DNA from 3 places in the Fictibacillus sp. 5RED26 genome. Region 2 is predicted to be linked to each of the others. Evidence: predicted binding sites of a transcription regulator. Region 2 holds the regulator's gene; each other region holds the start of a gene.

Region 1 (7,928 bases), on a different contig from region 2:
AGAGGAGCCGTCTGTACATAATTGTTCAATCTTCTGATTTTGACTAAACTATAATGATTGAATGACGAGATCACAGTTCGATCCATCATCCCATAGTGATGCAACAATTGAAGTACCTTTTCCTCGAGACCGTTGTATTCTACGATATTGTTTTTTAATTCGATATTAAGAAACATGGGGAGTGGTGTTATCCATTCTAAAAATTGCTGAAGAGAAGGAATGGATTCTTTATTGAATTTTTTTGAAAACCAGCTGCCCGCATCTAATTGTGATAATTCATCATAAGTGTTATCAACAACATAACCTTTTCCATTAGTCGTTCGATCTATCTTCTCATCATGGATGATGACGGGTATACCATCTTTAGAAAGCTGTACATCGAGTTCGATCCCATCAGCGCCATCTTTAAATGCTTTTTTGAACGCAGCCATCGTGTTTTCAGGACAATCCTTGCTAGATCCTCTGTGAGCAAATATATAGGTCAAGAATGTAAGCTCCCTTCATAAAAAAGATATAGACAGTATAAGGTAAATGAAAACGGAGATAAAATGAAAGGCTCCATAGACCAACATACGACAGATGAAAGAAACCCTTCCTGTTTGAAGAGGAAGGGTGAGTTATTTTTTGCGTCTAGAACGCTTCTTTTTTTCTTCTCTGTTGTGTTCTTCCACAGTGGCTCCTTTTTCTGTCAGCCAGTGGATAAAAACAAGCTCTTTGTCAGTAAGAGATCGTTTCGTAAACTTTTCAAACTGAACGCGCAATTCAAGGTATCTTTGGGAAATTTCAACTTCGGTCACACAAATCCCTCCCTAAATCTAGCTCTAGCTTCTACTTAGATGATAAAGAGTAAGTAAAGGGCTTGTCAATTTTTTCTAATCGTCAATTTCTGCAGAGAAAACTAGAGAATTGGTGCAAAATAACGAAAAGGAGTTGGTATGATGAAGATTTCTCTTAAGTTATTCTGCTGGATCATGGCCAGTTTTCTAGTGTGTAGTTCACTTTCGTTTACGGTCTCTGCAGAAAGTCCAAGGGTACAAGAACCTGCTTATGCAAAATGGGGCAGACTTGCTGTTTTCGAAACAGGGAAACGCTACCCCGATTATGATATCGTAGATTATTTATATGTTGGACGAACGACTGCTCAAAATGAAGATATTGTCGAAAGATTTAAGCTGTGGATCAGGAAAGGTGCTTCAGAAAAAGGAGTCATTATAACGATTACGTTAACTCCGAACGGTGTATTTAAGGGTATTTCCTTTCAAGAGACAGCCCGTTAACAAATCAGTTCATTCTTCCTAATTCCTCTGATCGTTGCACTGCTTTTTTGATGCAAGCTAAAAAAGCGTCTTGGACTCCGTGTTGGTCCAGTTTACCGATTCCTGCCTCAGTCGTGCCGCCAGGACTGGTTACTTTTCTTCTAAGCTCGATTGGCGAATCTGTTGTTTGTTTAAGCATAAGAGATGCACCTAAAAGCGTTTGAGAGATTAAAGTCTTTGCTTCTTCTTCAGAAAGATTTAATTCTTCAGCCGCTTTTTGCATGGCTTCAGCGATATAGTAAACATACGCTGGACCACTTCCAGAGAGGCCTGTAACGATATGAAGTTTTTCTTCAGGGACAAGAGTAACCGTTCCGATCGTCTCAAACAGCTCGAGAGATTTTTCAATATGAAATGGCTCTGCATAGATCCCTGAGGAGAGTGCAGTAGCAGAATATCCGATCGATGCGGAGGTGTTTGGCATCGCTCTCATTACAGGGTTGTTAAGATGAAGCCAATTTGTTAGCGTTTCAGTGGATATGCCAGCCATAACAGAAATGATCAGTTGATGGCTCTTAACAAACGGCTTGATGGTGTTAACCGCATTGTGCGCATCCTTTGGTTTTACCGCAAGAATAATAATCTCTGCACCAGTGATCGCTTCTTCTATCGTTGAAGCGGGTACTACACCGTACTTAAGTTGTAGCTCGTTTACACGTTGTGTATTGCTTCGGTTTTTTATCGTGATCAAATCAGCTTGCCATTTCTCTTTTTTGATCAATCCTTCCATAATGGCCTCAGCCATCGATCCGGCACCAATAAACGTTATTTTTTCTGTTCCCACGGGTGATCCCTCCCAGAATTTTGAGTATAAAAAAACTCCCAGTCCTAAATATAAAGGACGGATGGGAGTGATCCGTGGTACCACCTTTGTTGGCATGATTGCTTGCCCGCTCAAGATGTCTTTATCGCAGAACTGCGCCAGATTTCTCCAGACTGCTCCAGGGCAGGTTCAGTAATTCCTTTACGGTGAAATCTTGCAGCCTATGGATTCCACTCTCTAAACGGAGGAGATTACGTACTAATCCCTTTCAACGCATTTATTTATTGGCCATAATTGGCATTTCTTTTATATTTTAAAAAACATTATGCTATGATTTCTATATGTATGTCAACTAGTTATTTTATTTGGAGGAAAAGATGACTCAAAAAACAGCAATTATCCCGATTACGCTTCCTACACCATTTGATGTAGGTCCTGTAAACTGTGTCCTCCTAAAAAGTGATGCGGTTACGCTTGTTGATTCCGGAGCAAAAACCGAAGAAAGCAGACGACAGCTTCTCTCTATCCTTAAGGATCATGGGCTCACTTTTAAAGATTTAGATTATTATATCTGCACGCACTACCACCCTGATCATGCGGGTCTATCAAAAGAGATCCAAGAGAGTGGTGTTTCGACCCTCATGCTTAGAGAAGCCGTTCCTTATGTTAGTGGCGACCGTGAATTTATTGAACAGGGAGAAACGTTTTATACCGATCTCTATCATTCTTTTGGAGTGCCAGATACTCTTGGAAGAATAGAACTTTTAAAGCTGCGAAAGTATCGTACGTTCTCAAGCGCGTTTGTTCCAGACACCCTGCCTTTACCTGGTGATGAAGTGCCTGGTCACGAGGGATTCATCTTTTTAAAGACGCCCGGACATGCCCCAGACCATCTTTCTCTCTATCATGAAGAAGACGGTATCTTAATCGGCGGGGATGTGCTGTTGCCTCATATTTCGTCTAATGCCCTATTAGAACCGCCGGCTTTGAACGAAACGGAGCGGCCAAGAACCTTGCTTCAATACCGAGAGACATTGCAATACCTATACACGCTGAACTTAAAAACAGTATACCCTGGACACGGCGAGCCTTTTACGAATGCAGCACAGTTGATCACAAAACGCTTACACGATCATACCGAGCGTGCAAAAGCGCTTGAACATCTGTTGAGCGATGAGCCGTTAACCGTTTTTGAACTGTGTCGACGTCTATTTCCAAAATTATATGAAAAGCAACTCGGATTAGTAGTATCTGAAGTTGTAGGACACCTCGATCTGCTTCAATCAGAAGGAAGAGTGCGAGTAGAGGAAGAGAACAAGATATCACATTATCGCAGAACAGGAGTTAGAAGATGAGTACATTACAAAATAAAGTGGTCTTGATAACAGGAGCATCAGGAGGACTCGGCGCTCACCTTGCTATGGATGTGGCTAAAAAAGGAGCAACGCCCATCCTTACTGCAAGAAGAGAAGATCAGCTAAAAGTGGTACAGGAAGCGATCTTAAAAGCTACGAATGTAACAGCGCCTTATTATATTTTAGATGTTTCGAACACAGACAGCGTTGAGGAAGTTTTTTCAACGATCCTTAGTGAACATCAAAACATACATATTTTAGTGAATAACGCGGGTTACGGCATTTTTGAAGAGTTTGTGGATTCGCCATGGAAAAATATCGAAGGAATGTTTTCAACGAACGTTCTTGGGCTGATGGCTTGTACGAGAGCTGTTCTGCCTCATATGCTTCAAAGAGGAAGTGGTCATATCGTGAATATTGCTTCTCAGGCCGGTAAGATCTCAACGCCAAAATCCAGCGTGTACGCAGCAACGAAACATGCTGTGTTAGGATTCTCAAACGGGTTGCGTTTGGAAGTCGCACACAAAGGGGTAGACGTGACCACCATCAACCCAGGACCAATCGCGACCAACTTCTTTACACTTGCTGATCAGTCTGGCAATTACGTTAAAAACGTTCAAAAACTGATGCTCCAGCCTTCGCATGTCTCAGACAAAATTGTTAAAGCGATGGAGCGTCCCGTTCGTGAGATCAACCTGCCATGGTGGATGAACGTTGGAAGTACGATGTATCAAGTCATGCCAAAATTGATTGAAACACTAGGTGGAAAATCGTTTCGACAAAAGTAAGTTACAATAATTTTATTATGTAAACAAAATGGAGAGTTATAAGACTTTTGGAGCTGATGATGGAACTTATGGATTGGAGCTCGAAACTCGTGGATTGGGGCCTGAAACTCGTGGATTGAAGTTTGAAACTCGTGGATTGGGGCTCAAAACTCGTGGATTGGGGCTCAAAACTCGTGGATTGGGGCTCAAAACTCGTGGATTGAAGTCCAAAACTCGTGGATTGGAGTTCGAAACTCGTGGATTACAGCCCGAAACTCATGGATTGCCACTTAAAACCTCATCGATTACAGTCCAAACTTCTCACACCAGCATCAAAAATAAGCAGGTTTCCTCACTAAAAGACGGAACCTGCTTATTTATTTGTAAAATAGGCATACACAACGTCCTGAATGATGCTGTAAATTGCCTCATTTTGACCTTCCTCATTTATCTGGCGCAATACTTCTTCTTCGAGATTTCTCCATTCTTCATCTGTTAATGTACAATTTTCTTCTTCCCATAAATAATCCTTCAACGATCGTTTGATCATTTTTCTTATCAATCTGCGGTTCATTTCTTCACCTGACTTTCCTTATAAATCCTAGACTTTTGGCTCGAAAACGTCAATCTGCAAAATTTGCTGAAAAAATTACCATTGTTATAAGAACATACATTCGGTTAAAATGGGTATACATATAAAGAACAGATGTTCGCTAATTGATGAAAGGGGTATGTCGAATGAACTATGATGAAATGCCTAAGCGCACCATCTTATGTATGGATATGAAAAGTTTTTATGCAAGCTGTGCTGCTGTTCGCTTAGGGTTAAATCCGCTGACATGTCATTTGGCAGTAGTAGGGGATACGGAGAGACAGGGAAGTGTTGTGCTTGCAGCATCACCGAGACTAAAGGCTGATTTTGGTATTCGCACAGGCAACCGGCTGTTTGAGATTCCAAAGAATAAAAACATTATCGTTGTAAATGCGCAGATGGCTTATTTCCTAGAAAGATCGATGGAGATCACGAAGATGCTGCACCGATATGTTCCACCAGAGTCAATCCACACATATAGCGTGGATGAAAGTTTTCTTCAAGCTGACGGAACAGAAAGGTTGTGGGGAAGCGCACAAGAACTTGCTGAGAGAATTCGACGTGATATCTGGCGAGAATTTGGATTGCCGTGTGCGATCGGAATTGGCCCGAACATGCTCATGTCAAAGCTTTGTCTCGATCTTGAAGCGAAGAAAAAAGGAGTGGCGCAGTGGGGGTATGAAGATGTAGAACAGAAGCTATGGCCTCTATCCCCATTAAGCCAGATGTGGGGAATCGGATCAAGAGTAGAGCGGACTTTAAACAGGATGGGGATTGTAACAGTCGGTGACCTCGCGCATTATCCGCTCGAACTTTTAGAGAAAAAATTCGGGATCATGGGGAATCAACTCTATCATCATGCATGGGGCATCGATCTGTCTGAAATCGGTGCGCCCATCATGCAAGGCCAGGTCAGCTACGGAAAAAGCCAGATTTTACTTCGGGATTATACGGATATAACGGAGATCAAACATGTCATTTTGGAAATGTGTGAAGAAGTGGCAAGACGTGCGAGAAGAGCAAGAAAAGCAGGGCGGACGATCAGCTTTGGATTAGGATATAGCAAAGATGAGGGTGGCGGTGGCTTTCATCGTTCTAAATCGATCGATCAGCCATCTAACATTACGATGGAGCTGTATGAAGTGTGTCTAGAGCTTCTGCAAACCTTTTATCGGGGAGAGACGGTGCGTAAGATTTCAATCGCTCTTTCTAACGTCTGTGAAGATACAGAAACACAGCTTACTTTGTTTTCTCTAGACCATCCAAAAAAAAGAAAGATCGGCTATGTTATGGATGATATTCGGCAAAAATACGGCTCCAACTCTCTTCTGCGGGCTGTTTCTTACACAAAAGGAGGAACAGCGTTATACAGAAGCCGACTTTTAGGTGGACATAAGGCATAAGGGGGCGGAAGAACGGTGATTCGTGACAGAGGAAATATAAAGTGGACAGCGATGATGCTGCCGGAGCACGTGAAAATGTTAAGAGAGCATCAGGACGGTCTAGACTATGGAAGAAAGCCAGAATTAGATGAACAAAAGTACGAAGAATTCAATGAGACAATCTGTGTTGCGATGGAAGAGAACCAAGCGCTAAAGTTTACGTATTTTGAAAAAGGCAGGGCGCTCATGCTTTTAGGCCATGTGCATTATATAGACGAATATAAAAAAGAGTTAAGGGTGCTGAATGAAGAGAAAAGGATGCATATCTTAAAAGTGACTGACATTATGGATGTTGAATACGCATAGACACATAAGAAATATAGACGCAAAAAAAACAGCAAAAACTAACGCTGAAGAAAGTTTTTGCTGTTTATTATCCAAAGATTTGCGTTAAGTAAATCATGATCAAGAGCCCGGCAATAAATGATAATGTAGCGGATCGAGCGTGACCATCACCATGGCTTTCAGGAATGAGTTCTTTGTAGACGATAAAAAGCATGGCACCGGCTGCAAAGGAAAGGCCATAAGGGACAAGGTTCTCTACATAAGAAGTGAGCACATACCCAAGCAAAGCCGTAACAATTTCAACAGCACCCGTTAATGTGGCAATGAGGAAAGCCTTAAATCGATTCATATTTTGATGAATGAGAAAAAGGGCTACTAACAGACCCTCTGGTGCGTTTTGAAGTCCGATCGCAAATGCGATCAAACCGCCAAGGCCTGTATTCTCACTAGCATAACTGACCCCAACAGAAAGACCTTCAGGCAGGTTGTGCAACGTGATCGCAGCAATAACAAGAAACGCTTTAGCATCGATGCCCTTAAAAATCTTCGAATGGTCAAGATCAACGTGCGGGACGAACCTTTCTAAAAGTAAGAGTGTTAAAGTACCGAGTGTAATACCGATCGTAAGTACCGTTAAGTTTGATAGTTCAAGAGCTTGAGGAATCAAGCTGAAGGTTGAAGCAGCGACCATGATACCTGCGGTAAGAGCAAGCAGTATGTCGCGGAACCGGTGTGTTACCTGAGACCAGAAAAGAACAGGTAGTGCACCAAAACCGGTTGCTAATGCAGATAAAACACTTCCAAATAAAGCAGCTTCCATTCTGTTACCCACCTTAGTCAAATATCCAATTTTATAAAAATAGTCATATGGCTCTTTTAGTATACCGCCAAATCCTTTTTAATAGAAGTAAGCGCCATTTTCATTGTTAAAAAGCGCTTCTAACGGACAAATAAGAAGGTGACAATTTGAAAGTCATAATCATTGACCCGGGCCATGGAGGTAATGATCCAGGAGCGGTAAACAAAGAGCATTTTGAGAAAGTATATAATCTGGCAATCGCCAAAAAGATACAAGCTAATCTTCAAAACAACTATGAAGTGACGGTCATCATGACTCGAACGGGTGATACAACTGTATCATTAGAAGAAAGAACGAATGTAGCAAACAGCAAGAATGCAGAGCTGTTTGTGTCCATCCACCAAAACATTGGTGGAGGAGAAGGCTTCGAAAGCTATGTGCATCTGCGTGCAGGTGTTGAAACGAAAAGGATACAAGGTGTTTTGCATGAATCAGTCGCGGCTGTAATGAGTAAGTACGGTGTGCGAGACAGAGGGCAAAAACAGGCTGATTTTCACGTGCTTCGTGAAACGAAAAAGTCTGCTGTCTTATTAGAAGTACTTTTCATGG
Region 2 (7,928 bases):
TGAATGAAATAGAAGAAATGATATCTTTCGTAAAAGAAATCAAATCTGATGTGATCGTATTTGTGGATAATTGTTATGGAGAGTTTGTTGAAGAAAGAGAACCGATCGAAGCAGGAGCCGATGTAATTGCAGGTTCTTTGATTAAAAATCCTGGCGGTGGTCTTGCTAAAACAGGTGGCTATATCGCTGGAAAAGAGAATTTGATCGACAGGATCTCTTACCGATTAACTTCCCCTGGAATCGGCCGTGAAGCAGGAGCGTCACTTTACAGTCTTCAAGAGATGTATCAAGGGTTCTTCCTTGCGCCTCATGTAACGGCACAAGCATTGAAAGGAGCGGTGTTTACAGCTGCTTTCTTAGAAGAATTAGGAATGGAAACGCGTCCTTCATATGATGCAAAGAGAACAGATCTTATCCAATCTGTAGTCTTTAATGATCGAGAGCGTATGATCAAATTCTGTCAAGCTATTCAAAAGGCATCTCCGATCAACTCTTATGCGATTCCATACCCTGATTATATGCCTGGTTATGAAGACGATGTAATCATGGCAGCGGGTACTTTTATTCAAGGTGCAAGCATCGAGCTAACAGCTGATGGTCCGATCAGACCGCCATACATAGCGTTTGTGCAGGGTGGGCTAACGTATGAACATGTTAAGATTGCCGTATTATCAGCTGTCGATGAACTTTTAACACAAGGGCTTATTAGTAGATAACTTATCCTTAAAAGAAACAAGAAAAAGAGGCGGTAAGCCTCTTTTTTGTTTTGATGTTAATTTTTCTAACATTAGGATTGACATGTGAGCTTTTGTGACATAAGATATAAAAAGAAGTTGAAAGGAGGTAGGCAATATGAACGATATGAATCGTAGGAACTTACCTTTGTTCCCCATCAGCATCGTCATGCAGCTGACTGAACTATCAGCTCGTCAGATTCGTTATTACGAAGAGCATGATCTTATTCATCCTGCACGAACTGAAGGGAACCGTCGTTTATTCTCATTTAATGATGTTGATAAACTTCTTGAGATCAAAGCACTACTTGAACAAGGTGTGAATTTAGCCGGTATCAAACGAGTCTTTGAGCTAAATGAACAGGCAGCAGAATTAATTAAGAACCAGCCGAATGTGCAAGGTGTTCAACAAATTTCCGAATCTGCGCTTCATCGCAGGTTAAAAAGGGAATTGATTCATGCTGGCAGACATGGAAAAACCTCATTGATTCAAGGAGAACTATCCAGGTTTTTTCATTAAAAATCATTTAATAATACTTACGATGTGAACAATCGCCATAACCAGGCGCTTTATATTTAAAGGAGGAGAAAGATTTGTCTAAGTACACTAAAGAAGATATCTTAAGAATGGTAAAAGAAGAAAACGTAAGATTTATCCGTTTGCAATTTACTGATTTATTGGGTGTTATCAAAAATGTTGAGATTCCGATTGGTCAACTTGAAAAAGCTTTAGAGAACAAGATGATGTTTGACGGATCTTCTATTGAAGGATTCGTTAGAATAGAAGAATCAGATATGAATCTTTATCCTGATTTAGATACATTCATGATCTTCCCATGGACTTCTGAAAAAGGTAAAGTTGCACGTTTGATCTGTGACATTTTCATGCCTGACGGAAATCCGTTTGATGGAGATCCTCGTGGAATCTTAAAGCGCGTATTAAAAGAGATGAAAGACCTAGGGTTCTCTGATTTCAATATTGGACCTGAACCAGAATTCTTCTTATTCAAGAATGACGAGAAGGGTGAGCCGACTCTAGAACTAAACGATAAAGGTGGATATTTCGACTTAGCTCCAACTGACCTTGGTGAAAACTGCCGTAGAGATATCGTTTTAGAACTTGAAGATATGGGCTTTGAAATCGAAGCTTCTCACCATGAAGTAGCACCTGGTCAGCATGAGATCGATTTTAAATATGCTGATGCAGTAAGCACATGTGATAACATTCAAACGTTTAAGTTAGCTGTAAAAACGATCGCACGTAAACATGGTCTTCATGCAACATTCATGGCTAAACCATTGTTCGGTGTGAACGGATCAGGTATGCACGCAAATATGTCTCTATTCAAAGATGGAGAAAACGTGTTTTATGATGCGAAATCTGAAACAGGATTAAGCGAAACAGCAATGCATTTCCTAGCAGGTATCTTAAAGCATGCACAAGATTTTACAGCGATCACGAACCCAACTGTAAACTCTTATAAGCGTCTTGTACCTGGTTACGAAGCGCCTTGTTACGTTGCATGGTCTATGCAAAACAGAAGCCCGCTTATTCGTATTCCAGCTTCTCGCGGCATAAGTACTCGTATTGAGGTAAGAAGCGTTGACCCAACGGCTAACCCTTATCTTGCTATGGCAGTATTGCTTGCAGCAGGTCTTGATGGAATCAAGAACAAGCTAAACGCTCCAAAGCCAATCGATAGAAACATCTATGTGATGGATAAAGAAGAGCGCGAAGCAGAAGGAATCAAAGATCTTCCAGCAACATTAAAAGAAGCCCTAACTCTATTCAGCAAAAACGAAGTTCTTACAACAGCTCTAGGAGCACATGCTACAGAGCACTTCATTGAAGCGAAAGAGATCGAGTGGGATATGTTCCGTACACAAGTTCACCCTTGGGAACGCGAACAATATATGAGCATGTACTAAAAGGATTACCCCTGATATCATTATCAGGGGTTTTTTTGTTCTTAAGAAAATTTCCGAAGTACCTTCAATACTTCTGAATAAATGGTGCCTATGGCGTACTCTTCAGCATATACCGCATAAAAGGGACGATAAACAACATGTGGATCGAGTGGGACAAGCTTTCCTTCTGATACTTCATCCTTAACCATCCAATAGGATAGAAATCCAATGCCAAGTCCTCTAACAGCTAACTGTTTAATCAAATAATGACTGCTTGCTTCAATGATCTCTGTCGGTTCAATTCTTTCGGAACGCAGAAGTTGATCAGCATATTCCCTTGTACCAGATCCTTTCTCTCTAAGAATAAGTGGAGAGTTTTCAAGAGACATTTTATGCTGTGCATAAAAGCGCAGCTCATCTCTGCTGACTACTTCTACCTGAAAAGGATCTAATCCACTTGTTCCTTCAACTAAAGCTATATCAATCTTCTTCTTTTGTAATTCCTCGACTATTTGTTCGTGATTATGAATCATGAGCTTTAGACGGATAAATGGATAGAGTAACTTTATCTTCTTTACGAAGTCTGGTAATAATACGTCGCTTACGGTATGTGTTGCTCCGATTCGGAGTAGAATTTCTTCATTTTTTTCTTTTATTGATTCAATCGTTCTTGAAATTTCTAACATTTTCTTACCTTGTTCGAATACTTGTACCCCAGCGTTTGTTAATTCAAAAGATTGATTCATTCCAGACCTTTGAATAAGCTTCAAACCTAAATAATCCTCTAGCTTTCTGATGTGGACGCTTATAGTGGGTTGAGATAGGTTTAGGAATTCGCTTGTTTTTGTAAAATGTTTTAGGTGAGCAAGTGTCACAAAACTTCTGATCCAATCTAATTGCATAATGAAACCTCCATTAAGATTCGTAATGGTTCCAATAATATTTATTCATTTTTATTATAAATTAACTGGAGTTACAATGAAAGGAGGAAGGAAGTGTTATGAAATGGAGTGGCTTTTGTTTATTATTGGTGGAGCAGCAATCGGTGTTATCTCCGGTTTTTTTGGGATTGGCGGGGGTATTATACTGACTCCTGTACTTTTAGTACTTGGTTACGAACCTAGCGGAGCCATTATACTCTCTTTAATGTTGACATTGGGCTCAACAGTTACTGGCACACTATCTCACATAAAAATGAAAAATGTAAACGTTCGTTTGGCGTGTATACTCGGATTATTCGGGGTAATAGGGGCTGTTTCAACTGTGCCATTCGTACATTGGCTCGAAAAAATAAATGGAGCATCAACGGTTATTTCAACTGTATATGTTCTGATCTTGAGCTGGTTCGCACTTCAATTTTTAACCAATAGACAATCTGTTAGAAAAGAGAGGGGAAAGTCTTGGATTCCTTTAATTGGTTTGTTTACAGGAATCATATCATCACTTATGGGGGTTAGTGGTGGTTTCGTGATGACACCATTACTTACAAAGAAAGTTGATATTGAACTCAATAAAGCAATCGGTACAAGTGTTGCGGCAGCTTCGATTATTGTGATCTCTGGAATCGGATCTTATGTGTATGGAGGAGCAGAAATGGATTATCGCCACGGTTTGCTACTGATCGTCGGAGCACTTATTGGTACTCCATTTGGTATCTTCAATTTGAAGAAGTTTTCTGAAGATAGGGTGAAAGAAATGCTTGCTGTCTTTTATATTGTAGTCGCATTGAGTGTGGTTTTTAAAATGTTATCTTTAACGATATTATCTCTTGGACTGTTACTCACAGCGGTAGGACTATTCTTTATCGTACTATTTTATAACAAAGTTTCTCGATTATTAAGAGCTTAATGAGATTGGCTTCTGACATTTGGGAGAGAGGAACACCTTGGCAATATACCCCATCAGGGTATATTGCGGTCACATGTATAGGAGGAATAGAGAGTGAAACAGTTAACGGCTAAAGAACTTGAGAAAAAATTAAAAGAAGGGCAATCTCTTCATATGATTGATGTTCGTGAAACATCTGAAGTGAAAGAAGGAAAAATACCAACAACCATGAATATCCCACTAGGTTTGTTAGAGTTTCGTATACATGAATTGGACAAATCTAAAGAGTACGTATTAGTTTGTCGTTCTGGAGGTAGAAGCAGTCGGGCATATAAGCTTCTTCAAAGCTACGGTTTTAATGTGATCAATATGGTAGGTGGTATGGAAGCATGGGAAGGGAACACCGAATAACTTTATACTACTTAGAAACAAAACCCCTGACAGCATAAGAAGTCAGGGGTTTTAAAATCATTTGATCTCGATAGCGGAAGCAATATTGTTCCAGTCAGATGCCATGTTTGCAGTCTTACCATACCAATCAGAGTGCTTAAATAAGACTCCTTTTCCATAGCCTTGTGATGAAGTATGCTGCCAGAGCGTGGTCGAGTAGCTTGATGAAGGTGATGCAGTGCTTAGTGATGAGATTCTATCATTCCAGCTTGAAGGGAGGTTCTTAAAACCGTCTCTCCAATAAATGTAGGCGCCACCTTTGTTCTTGTTCTCATAAAAGTCTGTACAACAAGCACCTGTACCCATCGTATCGATTTTCTTTTGTTGTTTAAGCTTGTCCTTTTCGACATAGGCATTTAATTCTTTCATGTTTGTGAATCCATATGCCAACCAATCGCCGCTCTTATTCTGTTTTGGAAGTACCATAGTCACTTTGATGTGATCATCTAGTAGCTTAAAAGCATTAGATTCGACAGCTTTACCGTCCACATTCACGTAGTCAAATGACTTAATCGTATACTCTTTTTCTGCATATGTCTTAGGTGAAAATACTACTGCGGCAAGAGCAAAACAAATCATATAAAGATATAGTTTTTTGCGCATTATTCTCACTCCCATTATTCGTAATTTTTTATTCTGAAATAATAACACTTGTCCTCCCTTCGATCACCTCCTATCAATTCATACGATTGTTATTAAAATGATTAAAGTTAAACGAAGAGAAAAGGAGTTTTGGTTAACCTCGTTACATTGCCAATTTAAACTATTTAGGTATAATATGTAAATGGATAAAAAGACTTAATATTCAGTCAATTAATTGAACTAATCCTTCATTAGTCGAGCACCGGAGTGCCTATGAATGATCTTTTAAAAGTATTATTAATCTATGAATTAGTAAAGTAATAGGACGAAAAAAAGAAGTATCTAGTCAATTAGATACTTCTTCTAAGGAAAATTCAGTTAATGAATACTTCGGTATACGCCGATTACTTTACCTAAAATCGTACAGCTCTGTAAGATGATCGGTTCCATCGATGAATTTTCAGGTTGCAAGCGGATATGGTTTCTTTCTTTGAAGAATCTTTTTACAGTCGCTTCATCTTCATCGGTCATAGCTACGATGATATCTCCATTATTTGCTGTAGGCTGCTGTTTTACAACAACTAAGTCCCTATTGAAAATTCCTGCTTCAATCATACTATCACCAACAACAGATAACATGAATACGTTCTCGTCCCCAACAACGTGCTCAGGTAGAGGGAAGTATTCTTCTACGTTCTCAACTGCACTGATTGGAAGACCTGCCGTAACTTTACCGATCACAGGGATTGAAACAGAACGAACAGAAGGGATGTTGTCTTCTAGACCTAATACTTCAATTGCTCTTGGCTTTGTTGGATCTCGCCTTATAAGCCCCTTTTTTTCAAGTCTTGCTAAATGTCCGTGAACGGTAGAGCTTGATGCAAGGCCAACTGCCTCTCCAATTTCACGAACTGAAGGCGGATACCCTTTTTGTGATACTTCCTCTTTTATGAAAGCCAATATATCCAATTGTCGTCTGGATAATTTAGTCATTTTTTAGCACCTCACCGAATTTTTTATCTATAAAAAGTATATCATGGAGAATTAAGAGATACAAACATAAGTTCGAAAAAATAGTTGACACCGAACAAACGTTCCAGTTATTATGAATGTAAGAGATGCGAACAAACGTTTGTTGAAAGGGGATATCACAATGAAACAAGGGACAATGCATGTTATTGTATTTTTAGGGTTGTTAGGTGGTATATTTTTTACGTTATCAAATCTTGCCTCACAAGAAGCTCAATATATCGAAGTAACCATACAGGAGGGGGACTCACTGTGGAGTCTTTCTGAAGAGTATAATGCCAAGCACCATTATTCCAATTGGGAATTTATAAAATGGGTCGAAAAGAAGAACAGTGTAAATGCGGCAGCTGTTTTTCCAGGTCAGAAAGTAATCATACCAGTCAATAAATAAAAAAGCGGGTTTAAAACAATGAAAGCAATCATTTACTCCAGAGTTAGTACAGATAAAGATGAACAAATAACTTCATTAGAAAGACAAGAAGCGGAACTAAAGAAGTTAGCACTACAATTTAAATTTGAAGTTGTGAATTGTTACCGTGAAAAAGCAAGTGGTTTCTCTTTAGATCGAGAAGAGTTGCTAAATATATTAGATCTTGCAAGGGATGGAGAGTTTCAGTGCCTTCTTGTACAAGATGATACTCGTTTAGGCAGAGGAAAAGCTAAGATGGCATTACTTCATCAGTTGATCAAATACAACATTAAAGTTTATACGCTCTCTAATAACGGAGAATACACATTAACAGAAGCGGACGAAATGGTGCTTGATATTGTGTCTACTGTAGAAGAATACCAACGAAAGCTTCATAATATGAAGATCAAGCGTGGAATGAGAAAAGCTGTTAAAGAAGGGTATAAACCTCAAAAGAATTTAAAAAATCAAACTGGTGGTGGCAGAGACAAAAAGGAAGTGCCAATCTCTGAAATCGTACGATTAAAGAACATGAAGCTTACATTTCATGACATTGCTTTAACGCTTAGAGGGCTGGGCTTTGATGTGTCTAAAGCAACCGTACATAGAAGATATAAAGAACATGTGGAAAATACAGATAACTAGAAATTCCTTTCATTCTGCTGTAGGATAGAGTGAAGAATGCTTTAAAAAGGAGTTTTTACTATGTTATCTAAAGATAAGATGCAACGTATAAATGAACTGTCTAGAAAATCTAAACAATCAGATTTAACATCAGCAGAAAAAGCTGAACAAAAAAAACTACGAGAAGAATATTTACAAGTTTTCCGTAAATCCTTCGTTCAAGATTTGCATGGTATGACCTTTGTTGATCCGAACGGGGATGATGTAACACCTGAAAAATTAAAACGAAGTAAAGATAATAAAAATAACCTCAAACATTAATAAGAAATGCCTATTTACTCACTGTAAATAGGCATTTTTTTCTG
Region 3 (7,928 bases), on a different contig from region 2:
CATTCTCAAATAGAATACTATTTTTAGTGAATGGATCAATGTATTGTCCAAGTCCCTCACTAAGAGTAACTTCAAACTCATCTGTCTCTAATATCATACCCATCATTATCGTGTCACTTTTACTGATTCCTTTATAACGCATTAATACCTGACAAGTTGAAAAAACGAGTGGTCCGAGCAACTCTTTACTCTGAGTATCCATGTCTTCAGCTATTCTTTCGTTAAGAACAAAATCAATCCCATCAACACTCTTGTCAAATTAAAACAAAAAAATCAAGTCTCAGAACCCCCGTCAATACTGCCCGATAAAGTAACCGGCTCCATATCCTCTATCGGTGATGAAGATTGTTTTTCATAAATATACTGACCTCTATATGGCTTTTTCACTTTGGAATCAGTTGTCATAACACGATTCATAAATTGCGTAATGTTTCCAACGCTTTTTCCTGTACTCTTTTCAACGGTTGCAGCTATTTCCTTTCCACTAATCGCCGCAGAGTGTTCTTTTAATACCTTGATTGCTTCTTTCGTAAGAGTGGTATGCTTTCTTTTATTTTTTCGTCTCTGAGATTTGGTTTTAACCTGATCAGAAGCAAATGTTGATTCTGGTTTTATTGTTTTGGAAGTGGCGTCTGTGGCGTCTGTTGTCTCCGCTCCCTCATCTAATTCTCTTATTCGATTCAAAATTTGACTTCTTTCCTTTTGAAATTCTTGTATGATTCGAATTTCTAAATCTTGAATCTGTTCTAGTCTCATTTTCATTGCAGCTCTTTCATCAAACATACATTTCCCCCGTTATTGTTTTTATACTTTTAAATTTCTTCAAGAAGTTACAAAAACCTGTAAAATTTTTATGATGATTTGTTAGAAACTGAGGTAAATAAGCCTTTATGAACAAAAAAACACCCTCTTCTCTCTTCATTCAAAAATGTTTAAGTAGGGTCCTTCTTATAATGAACAATCTCCTGTAAGATAAAATAAAGTCGCCTAAAGGCGACATGGAATTTAACAAACTATCCTTTTTATCACACTAAGTAGCTTACATTTTCCATTCTCCATATCCCATATAATCATTACAAAACGGGAACATCTTTATTTTGGATATTTTCGGTATGTTCAATCTCTGGCATAACTCCTAGACTTCCTAAGAAAGCATAGTACTGCTCTTCATCATTCTTACGTATAGCATCCAGTATAATTTTAGCGTTCCTTCTGAATTCTGGGATGTCCAAAGGTTTCAAGAGTCTGTCTGGCTGATTCTCTCCATGAGAAAATTCATTATTAATTCTGTTAAGAAAAGCCTTAATTTCTAGCTTATTCTCAAAAAAGGCCTGAATTCTTTTGTCATTGCTCATATTAAAATCTGGATATTTAAAAAACATATACGTTTCAATAAACTTACGCGCACTATTCGGAAATCCATAAAAAATTTGATAGTTTTCATCGGACTCTACTTCGTTTGCTACTCTGTAAATTTGATGAAACAAGTATATAAACTCAGTGGAATATTTTTTTAGATAATCTGGCATTAGAGTCATTATCCCTGTTACTCTATCCTTATTGTCGATATTTTTTTCTATAAGATAATACTTGTTTTCATATTTCTTATTACTTGTTGGTTTGGTGATTTTTTGAAGATACTTCAAAAAATCTAAATTATGAGTTGAAATAAATACCTGTCTGTATGGTTTACTAGTTATTTCTGAATCTAATAAACTAAATATATAAAATATATGATTGCTATCTAAACTACATATAGGATCATCAATAAATATTGTATAATTCTCAATATCAGAAATGTCTTTTAAAGTCGCAAGAAAATAACAGAATGCAATAAGGCTTTGTTCGCCCTCACTCAAGTTTTTTGCTTCCTGTTCATTTCTTATAATGGTGAATTTTGAAACTTTCTCATCTGAAGACTCTTCGATTTCTAAGTATAACTCCGGATGTCCCAAAAAGGTTTTTAGATATTTATTAACTTGTCTCACTGAGTTCTTCTCATCTTTCAAAGATGCCTCTAATTCCTTTATAACCCTCTCTAAAGTCTTTTCCCTAACGTCTAGCTCTTTTTTTTCTCGTTCAATTTTTTCTAAAGTTTCAGTTTCATCATTGATGTTCAAAACACTTTCATTGTAGTCAATTAAATTCATGAATTGATAAATCTCATTATATCTAAGCAGAGTACGTGCTTCGTTTTGTTTTTCTGTGAAGATGTCAGTATATGTATTGTTATCACTTACTAAAGTTGTAATTTTCTCTACTAAGTATTTTTCCTCTAAGGGAATATCTTCGGATATCTGAAGCACATCAGATAATTTAAAAATGTTCTTTCTTTTTTGGTCAATTGCATTATATATCAGCTCCAGATCAAAGATAAAAGATACTTTAACCCTTTCTAGATCTTGTTTTATACAATTGAAATCTGCTTGAAAATGCGCATAAAAATCATTCTTTTCAAAAGGTAAATTGAAGTTTTTAATATGGTCTATCTTTATTTGTATTCTTTGCAACAAACTTTCTAAAGACTGATTATATCCTTCCACTTCTTTTGTAAAATGGCTATCTAATTCAGCCCATCGGCTATTTTCAATTCGGTTTCCACAGAAAGCACAACTTTCTCTTGACTCTTTGTGAAGGTCAATTCCGTTTCTTACCCATTCTTCCAGAGAATTGTTAAGTGAAATTTCTTGAATTAATTTACTCGGCTTCACATTTTTAGACAGAAGAACATTAGCACTTTTTAAAATATCGTCATAGTTAAAATTCAATTGCGTCACTACAAGTGTTTTCCCTTTGATTTCTTCTTTTATAGAGTTAATAAGCTCCTTCTTTTTCTCGGTTTCTAGAAAAGCTGCAAAACGTATTTCACTTTCCAAATCTCTAATGTCATATTTACGTTTTTGACCAACTACAAATAGGCTTGGCTCGTTTCTAATTTTACTTGCTTGTTTACTAAGTTTCTTGGAGAGGTCATTCTTTAAAACTGTAAGATGCTTACTAGCATCATTAAACTTTTTAATAACTCCATTTACTGGATTGGCAATTTCCTCTTTAATTTTTTCAAGTTGTTCTCGTTCTTTCTGAATTTTTCTCTGTAACTCTATATTTTCTTCTCCTAGAATTGTGAATGGTAAAATTTCTCCATTATCGTCATATAGAAAGTTAAGGTTGTCCTTCCTAAAATCAGAATTGTATACTCTAAAATTATATGGACCTTGTGATAAATCAGCTTCGGATATCTGCTTCCCATCTTCTAATGTAACCATAAACTTACCGTTCAAAAAATCTTTATGTTGTTTGCCCATTTGCAGGCTTCTAACAATTCTAGAAAGAGTCGTCTTACCTGCGTAATTTCTACCATATATTATGTTTCTAGATCCAAACTCCCAATTAGGCTCACTTCCGATGAACTTGGACCAACAAAAATCCTTGAAAACGCCATAATTTAATATATCTATTTTTTTTATCATGAAATCCCTCATTTTTTGTTTCTACATACTAGTAGTATTAGTCTTTATTTTACTACATTTCCCTATCGCGAAAGGTAAAACAATACAATAAATACTAATAATGTATAATAAGATTATTTTTAAAGCTACTTTGTAAATCCCCACTGTTAAACGAACGTATATTCGTATAAAATGAATTTAAGTCGAAAAACGTCTGGAGGGATTAACTATGGACATCAAGTGGACGGCAATGATGCTGCCAGAACATGTGAAGGAACTAAGAGCCTTTGATTCGGATCAAACAAAGAAAGTGAAACCTGAACTGGATGAACAGCACCTCTCGCTTATGGAAGAGACAATCAGTGAAGCGATGGGTGAAAACTTGGAGTTATGTTTTACGTATTTTCAAAGTGATGATTTTCACCTGTATATTGGTAAAGTGCATTATATAGATACATATCGAAAAGAATTGAGAATAGTGGACTTTCATGAGGAGACATTCCGTTTAAAACTCGAAAACCTGGTAGACGTTAGAATTCATTAACCACGATGGAAGGGCAATGGACCTCTTCATTGAGTATTAAGATTCAATAATCCTTATTTTAAGGATTTTTGTGGCCACAAGAAAATCGCTCTTTATGAAAGAACGATCGGTTACTTCTTTTGTCATTTAGCTTCTTCTAGTTCCCGAAGCAAGATTTCCGCGCCTTTTGGACTCAACACAAATTTCCCATGACCATACGTCCTGTTTTCGTTGGTTATCTCACCGGTAATCGCACACGCATTATGGGCCATATATTTTTGGAGAATGATTTTATCATCATCTACAAAAATCTCTATTGCATCCTTAATTTCAATCTCCAGGACTCTTCTTAACTCAATGGGAATAACAATTCTCCCCAGCTCGTCTACCTTCCTTACAACACCTGTACTTTTCATGCTAATATCTTCCTGCCTTAGGACGTGGGGCGTCCGGTTAATTCTCCGACAAATTCTACATCATCGATCTTCCAGCCTTGCTCTTTCACATAAATAAGAGACGTTTTGACAATCACCGTTTCTGTATTCGATACATTATTATACTCTGTCGAAAGCTTGAATTCATTAAAGAACTCTGCCTCCGTTTTCGATGACTGATATTCAAACGGCTTCAGCCCGACCATGGTTGATTTGACGGATTGTTTGGATTCCGGTGGTTTCGTTCCAGAAGGATGAGTCGCTTTAAATCCACGATCGGTCATTAAGGGACGAATCTTTTGATAGCGTTCAGCCGTAGTTTCATAAGTGAAAAACGCTTCAAGGAACGACCGATTTTTAGATAGTGCCTCCGTTTGTTGAACAGAGGTTAAGGATTTAATTTGTTCTTCATAATGACGCTGATTTGACCTAACTTCCTGCAGCTGGGAGCGTAAGCTAAAAACGTACATGATGATGATTACCGCTGCAATAAAAGCACCCATAAGCATAATGTAATTTTTCTTTTGGCTGGGTTCCATGATTTTCACCTCCACTACTGAATCCTTCTAAACCCTAAGAAAGGATAAATATTTTTCCACTCTTGAACGGACGAATAAGAAGTGCCGTTGCTGCCGTTCGCATTAATGAATTGGCCATCTCCTACATACATACCAACGTGAGAAGCTCCTGGTTTATAGGTGGAGAAAAAGACTAAATCTCCCGGTTTTATTTTATCTTCAGGAACAGGAATGGTTTTATCGTATTGAGATTGCGCTGTTCCATACATATCTACGCCAACCTGAGCAAAAGCATATTCGAGTAACCCTGAACAATCAAATCCGCCGGCTGCTGGCGTTCGACCTCCCCATACGTAAGGGCGGCCAAGAAATTCTTTCATAATGTGATGAACTTCCTCTACATCAAATGACTGGCTTCCATCTCCCACGACAACCTTCCCGCCATTTCCGCCCTCATAATAGCGAAGGACGTGTTCTACATAGTGAACATCTCCATACCGGGACCATCCGTTTTTGACAGCCATCATCTCACTAAAATCAATAGCGACTTCCTTGGAATACCCTCCCCGTTCTAAGGCATAGCCGATAAATCCATTCCCAAAATTATAAGACTGCAGAGCTAGGTGAATATCTCCTTTGGCTTGTTTCATCACATCCGCAAAATACTTCACCCCTATCTGAATGGAGTATTCAGGATCGGTAATAGCACCGGGTGGTAACCCGATTGATTCAGAACTCTGCATCACATCTAAATTTCGGCCACCACTTTCTTGTTGGATCAGAGCCATGATCAGCCCGACATATTCGCCAATCCCATTTTCCTCTGCATATTTCCGAATGAGGGATTCATATCGAAGGACTTCAGCCGATACCTCTGCCGTTCCTCCTGCTCCTTCTCCTGAAAGCCCAGAGTCAAATTGATTCTCTCCGCCCAAACTAATGGAGATGAATAAAGCAATGCTGAAAATAGATAGGAGGAGAAGAAGGATCCCTGCAATCACCCACGTAAGAGGGTTTTTCAGAATGGCCACGGTTTTAACAACTTTTGCACCTTTCTTCAAAACGCCTTGCATAGGCTCTCCTTTCTGAAAGCCATTCTGACGCAACAAGACAAGGGGTTACCCACAAAACAAAAGTTAACTGCGCCAGAAGGCTTCTCTCCGACATCATTTTTGTCGGTTCGTTTGCTCATTCTTGGACTTCCTGCTTTCTGATCGTTTGACCGTCTCACCAGAAGTATTTGCATTCTTTTTTTTGATTTGCTGCTCTGCTTCCCATTGAGTGATGTGTTTGTCTGGGTCTCTTGATGCCGCCACCTCTTTTTGACTTTCCATTCGTCCTGCCGGATTACGGTGAGGGGAAGGCTGTTGAGTCGTACTTCCGTTTTTTTGTTGCTGGATTGGTTTAGGTTCCCCACTTGTTCCCCCCTCTGATTTCGTTGAGCCAGGATTACGAGCCTCTGAAACGGATCGTTGGGAGGAAGGTGTTCGAGCAGCCTGCACTTTCTCCTCACTTTTGTTGGGTCCTTCACTTTTTTGTTTTTTGTAATCATTTAAATTCACGATCGCAGCTCCTGCATTTCGTGAAGCTGATCGAGGGGTCTCCGTTCCTGTAGCCGCTAAATCGCTTTTCATCCCTTTTTTAGTCTGTTTTTCTGAATTTTTTTCACTTCCTAATTTATTCTCTCCGACTGCTTTACGGTGCTCTGACCGTTCACCACTAGCTCCGGCCGCATTGGTGGAAACTTTCCGGCCAGCTCCCTCTAAACCAGATTGAAATTCGTCCATACGCTTTTTCTGTTTATGGTTTTGATGGGCTTTACCTACCATCCGTTTAGCCCCCTTCATTCCTCTTTCGCCAGCATCCCCCAATCGATTCAGAGTATTGGTGGTTGTTCTTTCCACCACTTGCTGACCTTGAACCATACCAGCTGAAGCGACTTCAAAAATTTCCGTACGATATTTGAATAAGCCCCAAATGGTAATGCAAATCAGAAACACCACAAACGCATATCCTTCTACACCGTTCGTGACTTTAACCGATTCATAAAGGAGAGTAACCAGTCCCGTGATTACTGCAATTAAGAGAACGAGCCCTGCCTTCATAAGCAGTACACCCACAATCTTTTTCCCATGATTCAATGCACTTTCACTGTAAGCTGGGATGAGAGAAAGAATGAGTGGAATGGCCGTAAAAATGACTAAAGCTAAAAACCAGACTTGAAGCAAAAACTTAAAAACACCTAATAACAAAACCGGAATGGCCAAAGCAATCGTGGAAATGATTGTGATAATAAGATAGCCAAACCGCTCTCCACTGAATTCCGGAGACATTTGCTTGTTGTCTAGTCTTTCAACTTCGTTACTAACAATGTCTTTTCTTTGTTCTTTGCCTTCATCGGAGTAGGGTTTAATGGCCAATAAATTATCTACTCGATTGGGATCTTCCTTGATGATGTCAGCTTCTTTCGTGGAACCATAGTTTAAAAGCAGATACGGACGCTTAACCATAAGGTTATACAGTTGATTTTCAAGCAAGGCGATACCCTCTTTAGGGTTATAAGCCGCATTACTGTCAAACTCATCCGAACTGATAAGAACATTTGCTGAGCTGGCGATGCCTTCAAGTTCAGCCCCTCGATCATTGAGCCATTTGATATTCCCTGTCGCATCGGAATAAAACCAAAAAGTCAGGACCGTGATGGCCAATGCTCCAAGGATGGCTTTGACCGCATGGCCAACCTGCTGATTAACAAAATATCGCCACGCAGCAGCTCCACCCACAAAGATGACAAACAACGAGAGGAACGTGCCGGACATAATCTCATAAATCCGTTCACTCATAATTCCGGCTTCGCTTGCAATACTGCTGATTAAATCAAATGACATGAGTTGATTGGTCGAATAAAGAGTAAAGCTGGCAAGGGTCTTGTTGAATCCCCACATCCCTTGATTAATGGCGTGCAAGGCATTATCCGCAGCATCTTTAAATCCGTCCCCGATGT

Evidence for each region. The regulator LexA, encoded in region 2, represses DNA repair genes until DNA is damaged. The targets are predictions, from matches to a motif close to CGAACATATGTTCG.
Region 1: IHV10_RS14345 (DNA polymerase thumb domain-containing protein) is a predicted target of LexA. The motif match lies at 4,865-4,878, and genes of this name have one in related genera.
Region 3: IHV10_RS19940 (YolD-like family protein) is a predicted target of LexA. The motif match lies at 3,622-3,635, and genes of this name have one in related genera.

The regions. Positions count from the first base shown of each region.
Region 1 is NZ_JACZDU010000003.1:300,519-308,446, reverse strand. Features, by position in the region: gene IHV10_RS14385 (glycerophosphodiester phosphodiesterase) at 1-485, opposite strand, end outside; gene IHV10_RS14380 (hypothetical protein) at 618-797, opposite strand; gene IHV10_RS14375 (DUF3889 domain-containing protein) at 936-1,277, shown strand; gene proC (pyrroline-5-carboxylate reductase) at 1,282-2,100, opposite strand; T-box leader at 2,151-2,360, opposite strand; gene IHV10_RS14365 (MBL fold metallo-hydrolase) at 2,457-3,434, shown strand; gene IHV10_RS14360 (SDR family NAD(P)-dependent oxidoreductase) at 3,431-4,222, shown strand; partial or broken gene IHV10_RS23125 (hypothetical protein) at 4,224-4,430, opposite strand; gene IHV10_RS14350 (YqzH family protein) at 4,575-4,775, opposite strand; gene IHV10_RS14345 (DNA polymerase thumb domain-containing protein) at 4,940-6,196, shown strand; gene IHV10_RS14340 (YolD-like family protein) at 6,212-6,541, shown strand; gene IHV10_RS14335 (ZIP family metal transporter) at 6,609-7,340, opposite strand; gene IHV10_RS14330 (N-acetylmuramoyl-L-alanine amidase) at 7,487-7,928, shown strand, end outside.
Region 2 is NZ_JACZDU010000001.1:1,207,917-1,215,844, forward strand. Features, by position in the region: gene IHV10_RS06305 (aminotransferase class I/II-fold pyridoxal phosphate-dependent enzyme) at 1-716, shown strand, start outside; gene IHV10_RS06310 (MerR family transcriptional regulator) at 853-1,254, shown strand; gene glnA (type I glutamate--ammonia ligase) at 1,329-2,663, shown strand; gene IHV10_RS06320 (LysR family transcriptional regulator) at 2,705-3,544, opposite strand; gene IHV10_RS06325 (sulfite exporter TauE/SafE family protein) at 3,648-4,490, shown strand; gene IHV10_RS06330 (rhodanese-like domain-containing protein) at 4,584-4,880, shown strand; partial or broken gene IHV10_RS06335 (hypothetical protein) at 4,938-5,447, opposite strand; gene lexA (transcriptional repressor LexA) at 5,880-6,494, opposite strand; gene yneA (cell division suppressor protein YneA) at 6,655-6,921, shown strand; gene IHV10_RS06350 (YneB family resolvase-like protein) at 6,940-7,584, shown strand; gene IHV10_RS06355 (DUF896 domain-containing protein) at 7,645-7,884, shown strand.
Region 3 is NZ_JACZDU010000008.1:81,146-89,073, reverse strand. Features, by position in the region: gene IHV10_RS19955 (hypothetical protein) at 1-202, opposite strand, end outside; gene IHV10_RS19950 (hypothetical protein) at 274-783, opposite strand; gene IHV10_RS19945 (AAA family ATPase) at 1,074-3,470, opposite strand; gene IHV10_RS19940 (YolD-like family protein) at 3,679-3,993, shown strand; gene IHV10_RS19935 (AbrB/MazE/SpoVT family DNA-binding domain-containing protein) at 4,116-4,388, opposite strand; gene IHV10_RS19930 (hypothetical protein) at 4,406-4,945, opposite strand; gene IHV10_RS19925 (bifunctional lytic transglycosylase/C40 family peptidase) at 4,960-5,997, opposite strand; gene IHV10_RS19920 (CD3337/EF1877 family mobilome membrane protein) at 6,091-7,928, opposite strand, start outside.